2 regions of the Bacillus sp. NP247 genome follow, and region 1 is predicted to be linked to the other one. Evidence: riboswitches for the same ligand, from Rfam matches in the RefSeq annotation. Region 1 holds a riboswitch; the other holds the start of a gene.
What was found. Region 1 has a riboswitch for thiamine pyrophosphate ahead of KPL75_RS16260 (MTH1187 family thiamine-binding protein). Riboswitches for the same ligand answer to the same signal wherever they lie in the genome.
Positions count from the first base shown of each region.

Region 2: linked by a shared signal. The riboswitch ahead of tenA (thiaminase II) and the one ahead of KPL75_RS16260 (MTH1187 family thiamine-binding protein) in region 1 are both predicted to bind thiamine pyrophosphate.

Region 1 is NZ_CP076653.1:3,095,737-3,101,321, reverse strand. Features, by position in the region: gene KPL75_RS16280 (hypothetical protein) at 10-783, opposite strand; gene KPL75_RS16275 (ABC transporter ATP-binding protein) at 850-1,599, opposite strand; gene KPL75_RS16270 (ABC transporter substrate-binding protein) at 1,596-2,594, opposite strand; gene KPL75_RS16265 (ABC transporter permease) at 2,591-3,364, opposite strand; gene KPL75_RS16260 (MTH1187 family thiamine-binding protein) at 3,336-3,656, opposite strand; TPP riboswitch at 3,758-3,859, opposite strand; gene KPL75_RS16255 (methyl-accepting chemotaxis protein) at 3,921-5,585, opposite strand, start outside.
Region 2 is NZ_CP076653.1:15,981-21,565, reverse strand. Features, by position in the region: gene KPL75_RS00110 (MocR-like pyridoxine biosynthesis transcription factor PdxR) at 1-1,430, shown strand, start outside; gene ddlB (D-alanine--D-alanine ligase) at 1,435-2,349, shown strand; TPP riboswitch at 2,423-2,528, shown strand; gene tenA (thiaminase II) at 2,657-3,346, shown strand; gene KPL75_RS00095 (pPIWI_RE module domain-containing protein) at 3,677-5,585, shown strand, end outside.

The sequences.
Region 1 (5,585 bases):
TTCTATTCTCTATTTTTTCTTTTGTTCCTTCTCCGTTTTTTCATTTTCTGCGTAAATTTCTTTATACATCTTTTCTAATGCATATGGATTTGTAAAGATGAGCGTTAACGATTTCCACATATAAATTCTTCTTTGTAATTCTATCCCATACTCTTTACTAACCATATTTTTCACTTCTGAAATATGCTCTTCGTTTTGAAATTGTTGTACAGATTTCAATTCCTTCGTCTTAAAATCCGTTAAAAAGCCTATTACAGTTCGTCCATGTTCCTGTGATCTTTCTTCTAAATCAAACTGAATTGAATGCACAAAACCTAAAACGTGAAAGATTTGAGCATGTAATCCGACAGCAGCACGCTGTTCCATTAAGTTGTAGCACTCTCGCTTTAATACTTCTACCATTTCTAAAGAATTTCTATTAACTGTCATTTTGCCGACAAACATAATTTTTACAATATGAGCGACTGCCCCCATACTTTTTAATACACTCTCTAAAATTTCTACTGCGTCTTCTACATAACCATTTGAAATTATAGAATGAATAAATTCATCTAATACCGCTTGAAACTTTTTAACTAAATGTAAATCACGTAATTCTGGAACATCTTCTCTCAATTGATCTCGACCTTGAACCCACTTTAAAATTTTTGTCATTTCTTCTTCTTTTAATTCATGGTGTTCCATACCATATTTCATTAATAATATATGATTTTTTAATAAAGCTTTTCCTTCTTCAAGATTATCTGCAGTTAATGAATCCACTATTTTCTCGATAGATTGCATCTTTCTCCCCCTATATAAAAAAGCCTCTTAACAGTAATTATACCAAAAACTGTTAAAAGACTTTTTCTATTTTTTCATATAAGGAGCTAATACTCTCAAAATTTCTTCCTTATCCTTCTTTAACTCAAGTGATGTTAACATATCCATCATTCGTGGTCTAGGTAATTTCACTTGTACCTCTCCAACTATTGTTGCTGGTCTTTGAGATAAAATAAATATGCGATCAGAAAGTAAAATTGCCTCATCTAAGTCATGTGTAACCATAACAATTGTCTGCTTTTCTTGATGCCAAGAATTTAAAAGCCAACTGTGTACTTCCATTTTTGTAAATGCATCTAATTTTCCAAAAGGCTCATCCAGCAGCATAATTGGCTTTTCACATAAATATGTGCGAAGGAAACTAATTCTTTGACGCATGCCTCCTGATAACTCATCTGGATAATGATCCGCATATTCATCTAGCTCGAACTGCTTTAATGCTTCCATTCCTTCTGCTAGCCTTTGCTTTTTAGGCTTCCCTTCGATTTCCAATGGAAGTACTATATTTTGCAAGGCCGATCGCCACGGTAGTAATAAATCTTGTTGCGGCATATAACTTACAACATCTTGTTTTTTCACAAGTTCCTCGTTATAAAATACCTCTCCACTCGTTGGCTCTTCAACACTCGCGATCATATTTAACAAAGTGCTTTTTCCACAGCCACTTGGACCTACAAAAGAGACGAATTCCCCCTCCTGTATAGAAGCACTAATATTTGCTAATACATTCTTTCCATCGAAAGCTTTTACAATATCTTTTATTTTTAATCCACTCATTTTTCACTTGGAAGGAATTCATTTGTAAAGGCATCTTTCACATCAATTTTCTTCTTAATAACTTTGTTGTCATATAAGAAATTCATGTAATTCGTCCAAACTTCTTCCTTCTGTACTCCCCACGCTTTTGCATCATCTTGATACTTTGTACTTAACCACTTTTGACTTTCTTGTACTAATTCTTTATTCAAATCTGGAACAGCTTTAATTAAAATATCTGCAGCTTCTTTCGGTTCTTTAATTGCAAAATCATAACCTTCTGTCGTTGCAGTCATGAACTTTTTCACAAAGTCTTTATCTTGCTTCGTGTGTTTTTCACTTGTAATAATAACAGGACTATAGAAATCGAGCGCTGGATCTAAGTCTTTCACCATAATTGTATTTAATTCTTTTCCTTGACGCTTCGCTTCAATTCCATCCCATCCATAATAAATCCATTCAAAGTCTGCATCACGACCGATTGATTTAAAGAAATCCGTTTGTCCAAGAATAATTTTTTCAACTTTATTAAAATCAGCTTGATGTTTCTCCATAATCGTTTTTAACGTTGCTTCTTCTGCTGGTCCTCCCCAGCCGCCATAACGTTTACCTTCAAAATCTTTCGGTGACGTCATATTATCTTTTTTTAGCGAGGCAAAAGCAGAGGTATTATGCTGAATAATTGCACCAACAGAAACAACTGGGATTCCTTCAACACGAGCTAATGTTACATTTTCTTGTGCGCTTATCGCAAAATCTGCTTTCCCAGAAGCAATCATCTGCTCTGCCGTTACATTATCACCAGGCTGGATAATCTCTACATCAAGCCCTTGCTTTTTGTAATAATCTTTCGTTTGCGCTACATATAAGCCAGTATGATTCGTATTTGGAAACCAATCTAAAACGACTTTTACTTTTTTATCTTTACTTGAACTTTCTTCTTTCTTCGCCGGATTACATCCGGCAACAGTTACTGCTAATAATGTAGCTAACATAATTTTTAAACCTTTTTTCATTTTCTGCCGCCCTTTCTGTATATCCATGGTGCTGTTATTCTTGCCATAAATTCAACAATAAAGTACAGACATAATGTCACCATGACGATAATCGCTGCAACACCAAATACTCGAGCAGTTAAAAAGGATTTTGTAGCTCTCGTAAGCATAACCCCTAACCCTTCACTTGCACCGAGCCATTCTCCGATAATTGCCCCCATTACGCTATATGTAACTGCAATTTTTAAACCTGAGAAAAAGTATGGGAGTACTGCTGGAAACTTTACTTTCTGGTAAACTTGCCATTTCGTTGCCTTCATTGTTTGTAACAGTTTCAGCATATTTTTATCTACCGTTTGGAAACCTTCTAAAATGCTAAGCGCAATTGGGAAGAAACAAACAAGAATAACAACCATTACTTTTGGCAACATCCCGTACCCAAACCAAATAATAAATAATGGAGCGAGCACAACGATGGGAATTGTTTGCGAAATAACGAGCAACGGATTCATTAAAATCCGAAATAAAGGGATAACATCCATAATGATAGCAATACTCGTCCCAAGTATAATTGCAAAAAACAACCCAATTATTACTTCCTGTAACGTTTGCACTGTATTCGGTAATAGTAAATCTTTCATTCCAATTAGCTCTTGCACAATTGCAGACGGCTTCGGTAAAATCCACGGCTCAATTTTAAATAATGAAACAGATCCTTCCCATATAGCAATGAGAAGGATAAGCCAAATTGTTGTAATTATTTTAGATCGCTTCTGGTTTTGCATATTCATCACGGTACTTCCAAACTTTTTCGTCAATCGTTACGCCCGTACTTGGACGATAGTGAATTTTAATAGAAGTGATTACTTCTTCTGCTCCAGCATCGACGCAAGCTTGTTGCGCGCGTTTAATGACGTCAAGAAGTACATCTAATTCTCCTTCCAACGTTGTTTCCATTGCCCCTACTTCATAACGAACCCCCGATTGTTGTACAACTTCAATTGCTTTATCAACAACGGAATACACATCTTTATTCTTCGCTTGTGGTACTACTGAAAATGAAATTGTAACTTGTTGTGACATAATAAAATCCCCCTTACAAAATATGTTTTCAAAAAAAGAAAAGGCTTTCCTACCATGTAGGAAAGCCTTGTATACAAGTTATTCTATAATAACTTATGCTACATCACTTTAAAGTAACTCCCTACGCTGGCATTATCCAGATCAGGTTGAGGGTCGATGTACACTTACATCCTCTCAGCCAATTGGCTCCCCGGTTCTTAATTCGTTTTCATTGTAGCATGATTTATTTTATTGAACAAACAAAAGCATGCATAATCACTTCATTTAACTTTTGAATTCCCCAATTAACTCTTGTAACTCCTGTGAAAGCCAACTTAAAGAACTAGCTAATTCAGCAATATCTTGTACAGACATTTCCTGTTCTTTCATACTTTCTTGAACATTACTACTACTATTCGCATACTTATTTGCGATAAGTGATAGTTCATTTACAACACGAACAATATTTTGGCTATTTTGCAATATATCATTTGAATTGCTAGAAACAGCTCTAACTTGATTTGTAACAGTTTGTGCTGATTTCGAAATTTTTTCAAAGAAAGCACCACTACTTTCAACAAGTTTAGTTCCTGATTCTACTTCTTTTGAAGCTTTTTGCATTGAAACAACAGCTTCTTCCGTTCCAGCTTGTGTTTCCCCAATTAATTTTGCTATATCTTTTGCTGATGCTTCCGTCTGCTCTGCTAATTTACGCACTTCATCAGCAACAACGGCAAATCCCTCTCCAGTTTCCTCAGCACGTGAAGCTTCAATAGTAGCATGTAAAGCTAGCGAATTAGTTTGATTTGAAATACCTGTAATTTCAGTTACAATATCACTAATTTCTTTTGATCTTGCTTCCAAAGAATAAATAATAGAAGATAAATCTTGTACTGCATTTTGTATTATGTTCATTTGATTAATCGCCTGTTTAATAACACCATTTCCTTTTCCTGAATGATGCTCTATACCTTCAGACTCTTTCGCCATTTGTTTTGCAGCATTCGTTATCTCTTCCATCTTATCTTCCATTTCATATACAATACCTAAATACTGTGGTACTGAAGTTTCTTGTGACTGGGCGCCAGCTCTTAACTCAACCATAGAACTTACGATTTCTTGAACTGCCATGCTATTCTCTTTCGTACTCACTGACAATTCTTTTGAAGATGAGGAAACCTGTTCTGCTGTCTGCTTCACTTTATCTATAATTCCTTTAAACTTCTCAATTGTGTTATTAAAATACGAATTAATAATACCGATATCATCTTGCCTTTCCACTAATTCAATACTTAAATCTCCTTCACCCACTTTACGTAATCCTTCACGTAAATCTTGTAATGGAGCAAGTGAATTACGTACAATCAAGAATTGAATAAAAGTTGCAATTAAAACTGAAATACAAATAAACATTAAACCTTGTATAATGAATTTTTCCTTTGTAATAGGAACAATAGAGGCATCTACATCGGCTGCAACAATTGCCACAATATTATCTTCTCCATCTTTAATTGGCTCTAATATCGTTACCCATGATCCTAATGCGTCTTCATATACTACTGTCATGTTTGCTTTTTTCGTGCTCATTACCTTATCATATGCTTTCATCCAAAGATCTGGTTGTTTATAATAGTCCCCCGGCTTTACTTCAACAACATTTGCTAAGTCTGTAGACAAGTCGACGATTTGTAACTCACCTTTTTCATTTTCTTTTGCTCCAACAATATACGTTTGTCCAACACTGCTCAATTCTTCCGTTGATTCATCTAATTTCTCTGTTAACTTCTCTCTCTTTTCTCTTTCTGCCGTTGGATCTTTTGCAACATCTCTCACTATTTCTGCGTCTAATTTATGTAATACCGTATCTCCTGTTTCAAAAGAATGCCTTTCGAATATAGACATCATACTATTTTGAAACATGTTAAAACTTAACGCCCCCATACTACCAAC
Region 2 (5,585 bases), 2.2 Mb from region 1:
TTGTAAAAGATCGTCCCGTTTATATTCAATTAAAGGATTATTTAAAAAAGATGATTATGAAAGGGCATTTGCTCGGTGATCAAAAAATCCCATCAACAAGGGAACTGAGTGAATTATTATCGGTGAGCAGAAATACAGTACTCTCTGCTTATGCGGATTTAGAACAAGAAGGGCTCATTTATGCAGTTAAAGGAAAAGGAAATTTCGTTGCGAAGGTGGATATAAGTAACACCTCGTCTGTTGAAATAGATTGGAAAAATAAACTTAATACAGTTACCACATTAGCGGATGAATTAGATTTAATGAAACATGGTGTTCGCTGGGAAAAAGGAATGATTGTTTTTAATAGTATAGCCCCGGACGAAAAGCTATTTGATGTTGAAAATTTCAAAAGAGCTTTTCTTACTCGTATGTCCATTGAAGGGGATATCGTATTGAACTACGGATATGCAAAAGGTTATCGACCGTTAATGAATTATCTACTTCATTACATGGAAATGAAAGGTGTAGATATTTCGAACAAAGATATTTTAATTACAAATGGATTTACAGAAGGATTAGATATTGTACTATCTTCCTTATCGAAGAAATCAGGGCGTGTTATTTGTGAGAATCCAACTCACCATGCTGCATTGAAACTTTTTCGATTACATGGGCTTGAAGTTCATGGGATAGATATGAATGATGATGGTATTGATACGACTGAAGTAGAAAAAAGTTTACATGAAAAGGATTTTGATTTTGCGTATTTAATTCCTTCTTATCATAATCCAACTGGTATTGTTACGAGTTCGGAGAAAAGAACGGAATTGATGAGGCTATTTTCGAAATATAAGGTTCCTATTATAGAGGACGGGTTCAATGAAGAATTACGTTATTCAGGTTCACATTTAGCGCCGTTATTAACTTTTGCTGGGGCTGGTAATAATGTGATTTATATTAGTAGCTTTTCGAAGGTACTTTTCCCTGGTTTACGTGTAGGGTGGATTATTGCAGATAAAGAACTGATTCATTATTTAGAAAGTGTTAAAAGAGCAAGAACCATTCACACATCTACGCTAGATCAAGCTGTTCTGTTTCAATATTTACATGAAGGATATTTTGAAAAATATTTAAAAAAGGCAAGATCTGTTTATAAGAAAAAATATGAGTTAGCTGTTGGGGCTTGCAATCAGTACATTCCGTTTAAAAGGATGACTGGAGATGGTGGACTTCATTTGTTTATAGAGTTGGAAGAAAAAATTCACGCCCGCACACTTTTACAAAAGTGTTATGAGAAAGGCGTAACGTTTTCTCCTGGAGATGTTTTTTATTCTGATGGAGAGGGAGCGAATACATTCCGATTAGGATTTTCACGTTTGAAGGAAAAAGAAATAGTTAGCGGGATTCAAATAATTGGTGAAACTTTAAAAAATGAAATTTGGAGTTGAGAAAATGAGAATTGGCGTTATTATGGGAGGAGTATCCTCTGAAAAACAAGTATCAATTATGACTGGGAATGAAATGATTGCACATTTAGATGAAAATAAGTATGAAATCGTTCCAATTACGTTAAATGAAAAAATGGATTTAATTGAAAAAGCGAAAGACATTGATTTTGCATTGCTAGCATTACACGGAAAATACGGAGAAGATGGTACGGTTCAAGGGACGCTTGAGAGTTTAGGTATTCCATATAGCGGCAGCAATATGTTATCTAGCGGTATATGTATGGATAAAAATATTTCGAAAAAGATTTTACGTTATGAAGGAGTAGAAACACCAGATTGGATTGAACTTACAAAAATGGAGGATCTAAAACTTGATGATTTAGATAAGTTAGGATTTCCATTAGTGGTAAAACCAAACTCTGGCGGCTCGAGTGTTGGCGTAAAGATTGTCAATAATAAAAATGAATTGATCTCAATGCTGGAAACTGTATTTGAATGGGATTCTGAAGTGGTAATTGAAAAGTATATAAAAGGTGACGAGATTACATGTTCAATTTTTGATGGTAAACAGTTACCTGTCGTTTCAATTCGACATGCAGCTGAGTTTTTCGACTACAATGCAAAATACGATGATGTTAGTACAATTGAAGAAGTTATTGAACTTCCAGCTGAAATACAGGAACGTGTAAATAAAGCGTCATTAGCTTGTTATAAAGCATTAAAATGTAGTGTTTATGCAAGGGTAGATATGATGGTGAAGGACGGAATTCCATATGTAATGGAGGTTAATACATTACCAGGGATGACACAATCAAGTTTACTGCCAAAAAGTGCAGATGCTGCGGGGATTAATTATAGTAAACTATTAGATATGATAATTGAAACTTCATTAAAAGTAAGGAAAGAAGAAGGTTTTTAAGATAAGTGTACAATTAAAAATTTTGATAGTTCCACGAAGTATGCTATGATAATTACAATACGACAACTAAATATTTATCCACTAGGGGGGCCTTTTGTAGGCTGAGATCAAATGTAATTTTGAGACTCTTAGTACCTGATCTGGTTAATACCAGCGTAGGGAAGTGGGAAGACGATTATATTTAAAGAATACATTAATATTGTCTATTTCACTTTCTTTACGCCTGTAAAGAAAGTTTTTTTTTGTTTTACGGGTTTAATAACTGTGGATAAATACGTATATTTTATACATTATTGGAGGAATTTAAATGACTTTTTCACAAACATTACGTAAAGAAGTAGATTCTATTTGGGAAGCAAGTTTTCATCATCCTTTTGTAAAAAAACTTGGTGAAGGTACGTTAGATTTGGCAAGTTTTCGTTATTACGTACTTCAAGATTCATATTATTTAAGTCATTTTGCTAGAGTACAAACTTTAGGAGCTGCAAAGGCTCTTGAATTAGAAACGACAGCTCGCATGGCGCACCATGCTCAAAATACATATGAAGCAGAATTATCATTACATGAGAATTTCGCAAAGAAATTAGGAATTACGAAAGAAGAAAAAGATAATTTTATCCCTGCACCAACTGCATATGCGTATACTTCACATATGTATCGTGCTGCGTATGAAGGTCATTTAGGGGATATTATTGCAGCTATTTTACCTTGCTATTGGCTATATTATGAAATTGGTGAACGTTTAAAAGAGTGTCAGCCAGAAGAGCCAATTTATAAAGAGTGGATTTCTGCTTATGGATCTGATTGGTTCCGTACTTTAGTTGAAGAGCAAATTACACGATTAGATGCTATCGCTGAACAAGTGACAGAGTCTGATCGGAAGCGTATGAAACAGCATTTCATTATTAGTAGTCAATATGAATATTCATTTTGGGAAATGGCTTATACTTTAGAAAAATGGCCAGTGAATACAGACGTAAAAAATGTAATTGGATAAGAGTATATAAAAGGTATCGCTATATCAAGAGGTGATACCTTTTATTATATTTAGTTTCTGTAATTTTTTTGTAAATCATAGATAAAAAAATTAATAATGTATTATAATGATTTTGTAATATACAGAGTAACATAAGGAGGTAATTATATGTTAATAGTAACTTTTTATTAATTAGATTTTAATAATATATTATTAAAATATTCAAATTCAATCTAGTTATTTCCGTCAATGTGCTTGGTTTAAATTTGATTCGTTTATGCTTTAAAAAATTAGTATCTTTTCTAGTATTATTCATAATCAATATAAATTAAGAGAGGAAGTATTAATAATATGGAAAAATTACGGTTATTAGCATTTAAAAATATAGTAGAACCCCTCTATAATGAGAAAGTATCGTATATTTATTTTCCTATTGAATGGCTTGAGATTGTAGAGATACATTATAGAACATTTTTATTAACGAGCAAATTAAAACTTTTAAATGAAAGATTGTATGAAATGTTTTCTGATATATTATTCATTCAGCATAATCCATATATATTAAGGGAAGATACGCCCTGGATTGTAGCAAAAGAACCAATGAAACAAGAACAGTTAGACTATATTTTCCAAAGCTGGTATGAGGTTATTCATGATTGGAAACCGAATAAATTAATAGATCCACCACATTTAGAATGGCAGTATGACTTAATTAGTAATTTACCAGTATTACATGATAAAAAAACGTTTTCTAAATGGGTACCAGCTTTAATTACTCATATTTTTTGCGAAAAGCCTTTACGTATGGAAAATAAGAATGAAGAAGAAATATATTTTTCGCCACTGCGATCACAATATGTTTCTGAAGCGATGTCTGAGCCAATTAAAGATGAAGAAACACATGATTATTTTGCTTATGTATATCGGTTTGAATACGTAACTCGTGGAGGTGAGAATATTCCGCTATTAAAAGTATCTGTAGGGATTAGGAGGTTTTATCAACAATATAATCATAAAGATATCTCTATACTTTTAGGGCGAAAGCGGAGCCAAATACTGATTTCAACTCCTGAATTTGAATCAAATAATAAAAAGCAAAGATTTGTAAAGTTAAAAGTGCAACAAGCTGAAAAAGGAATAAAGTGGATTAAACGTTTTAGAAACTTAAAAGATGATTATAGGATAGGGGGAGAGGTTAAATTAGAGCAAATTCTCCAATGTCCGAAAGAGTATATTAGAGGAACTAATGTAAGAGTGCTTCTTCCATATAACGAAAATATATATAAAGTTCAAGGAACAAAAATAAAATTTGGTATAAAAGTAAGAGAAAAAGTGGAACTTTTTAATGAATTCCAACAAATATTCCCATATTTCACATTACTTCCAGAATGTGAAAAGGTATTAACTAATAATGAGAATGAGTTATTACCTTTATTTGCCCCAAAGGGATTAGACTCAATTACGTTAGAAGTATGGTCAGATGATATAGTAATAGAAATAGAACAAGCGTTATTAGATAGCAAAATAGTTTTAGCTCAAAATGGTGATTCCCCCTATGTATTAAATGCAGACAATCCAGTGTTGTTAAAAATAGTAAGATATAACATTGGAAACGTGTTACAAAATCCATATAGAATGCAATATAGCCATAAAAACAAAAAGAAACTAGTAGACGATGTCGTAAAAGCTGTACATGCTACGGCAGGTGAGCAAAATGAAATGAAATTAGCATTAATTGCAATAAAAAATTGTGATGGTCGCGAAAAAATTAATCCAAAGCAAATTATTCGGGAAGGCTTCGCTCGAACGGAACGTATTTCAGCATTTATTAATTTATTTATTGGACAAAGTGTATCAAAAAAAGAAATTATTAATGCCATTCTTAGTCTGTTAGAACAAAAGGGGTTCTTAAAGCGTAGTTGGAATAAGATAAAATTACCGGGGATAATTGTAAATTTATCAATTGAGAAAATGTCTAAATATGATTTCTTACCTATTTTTTCAAAAATAAATGGGAGAGAAATAGTATATAAATTATATGGTCAAGAAGAATGGGGCACAATTGATCATACTTTATTAAATATAGGTAATAATAAAGTGTTTTTACCACAACCATCAAAAAGGAATGATATAGGAGTCAGTTTTAAACAATTTATGTCAGAAACATTAATTGAAATTTCGCAAGATGCACATAAACAAAATAAAGAAGTTTATTTTATTGCAGATGCAAATATGAGGAAATATTGGATAGAGGAATTGC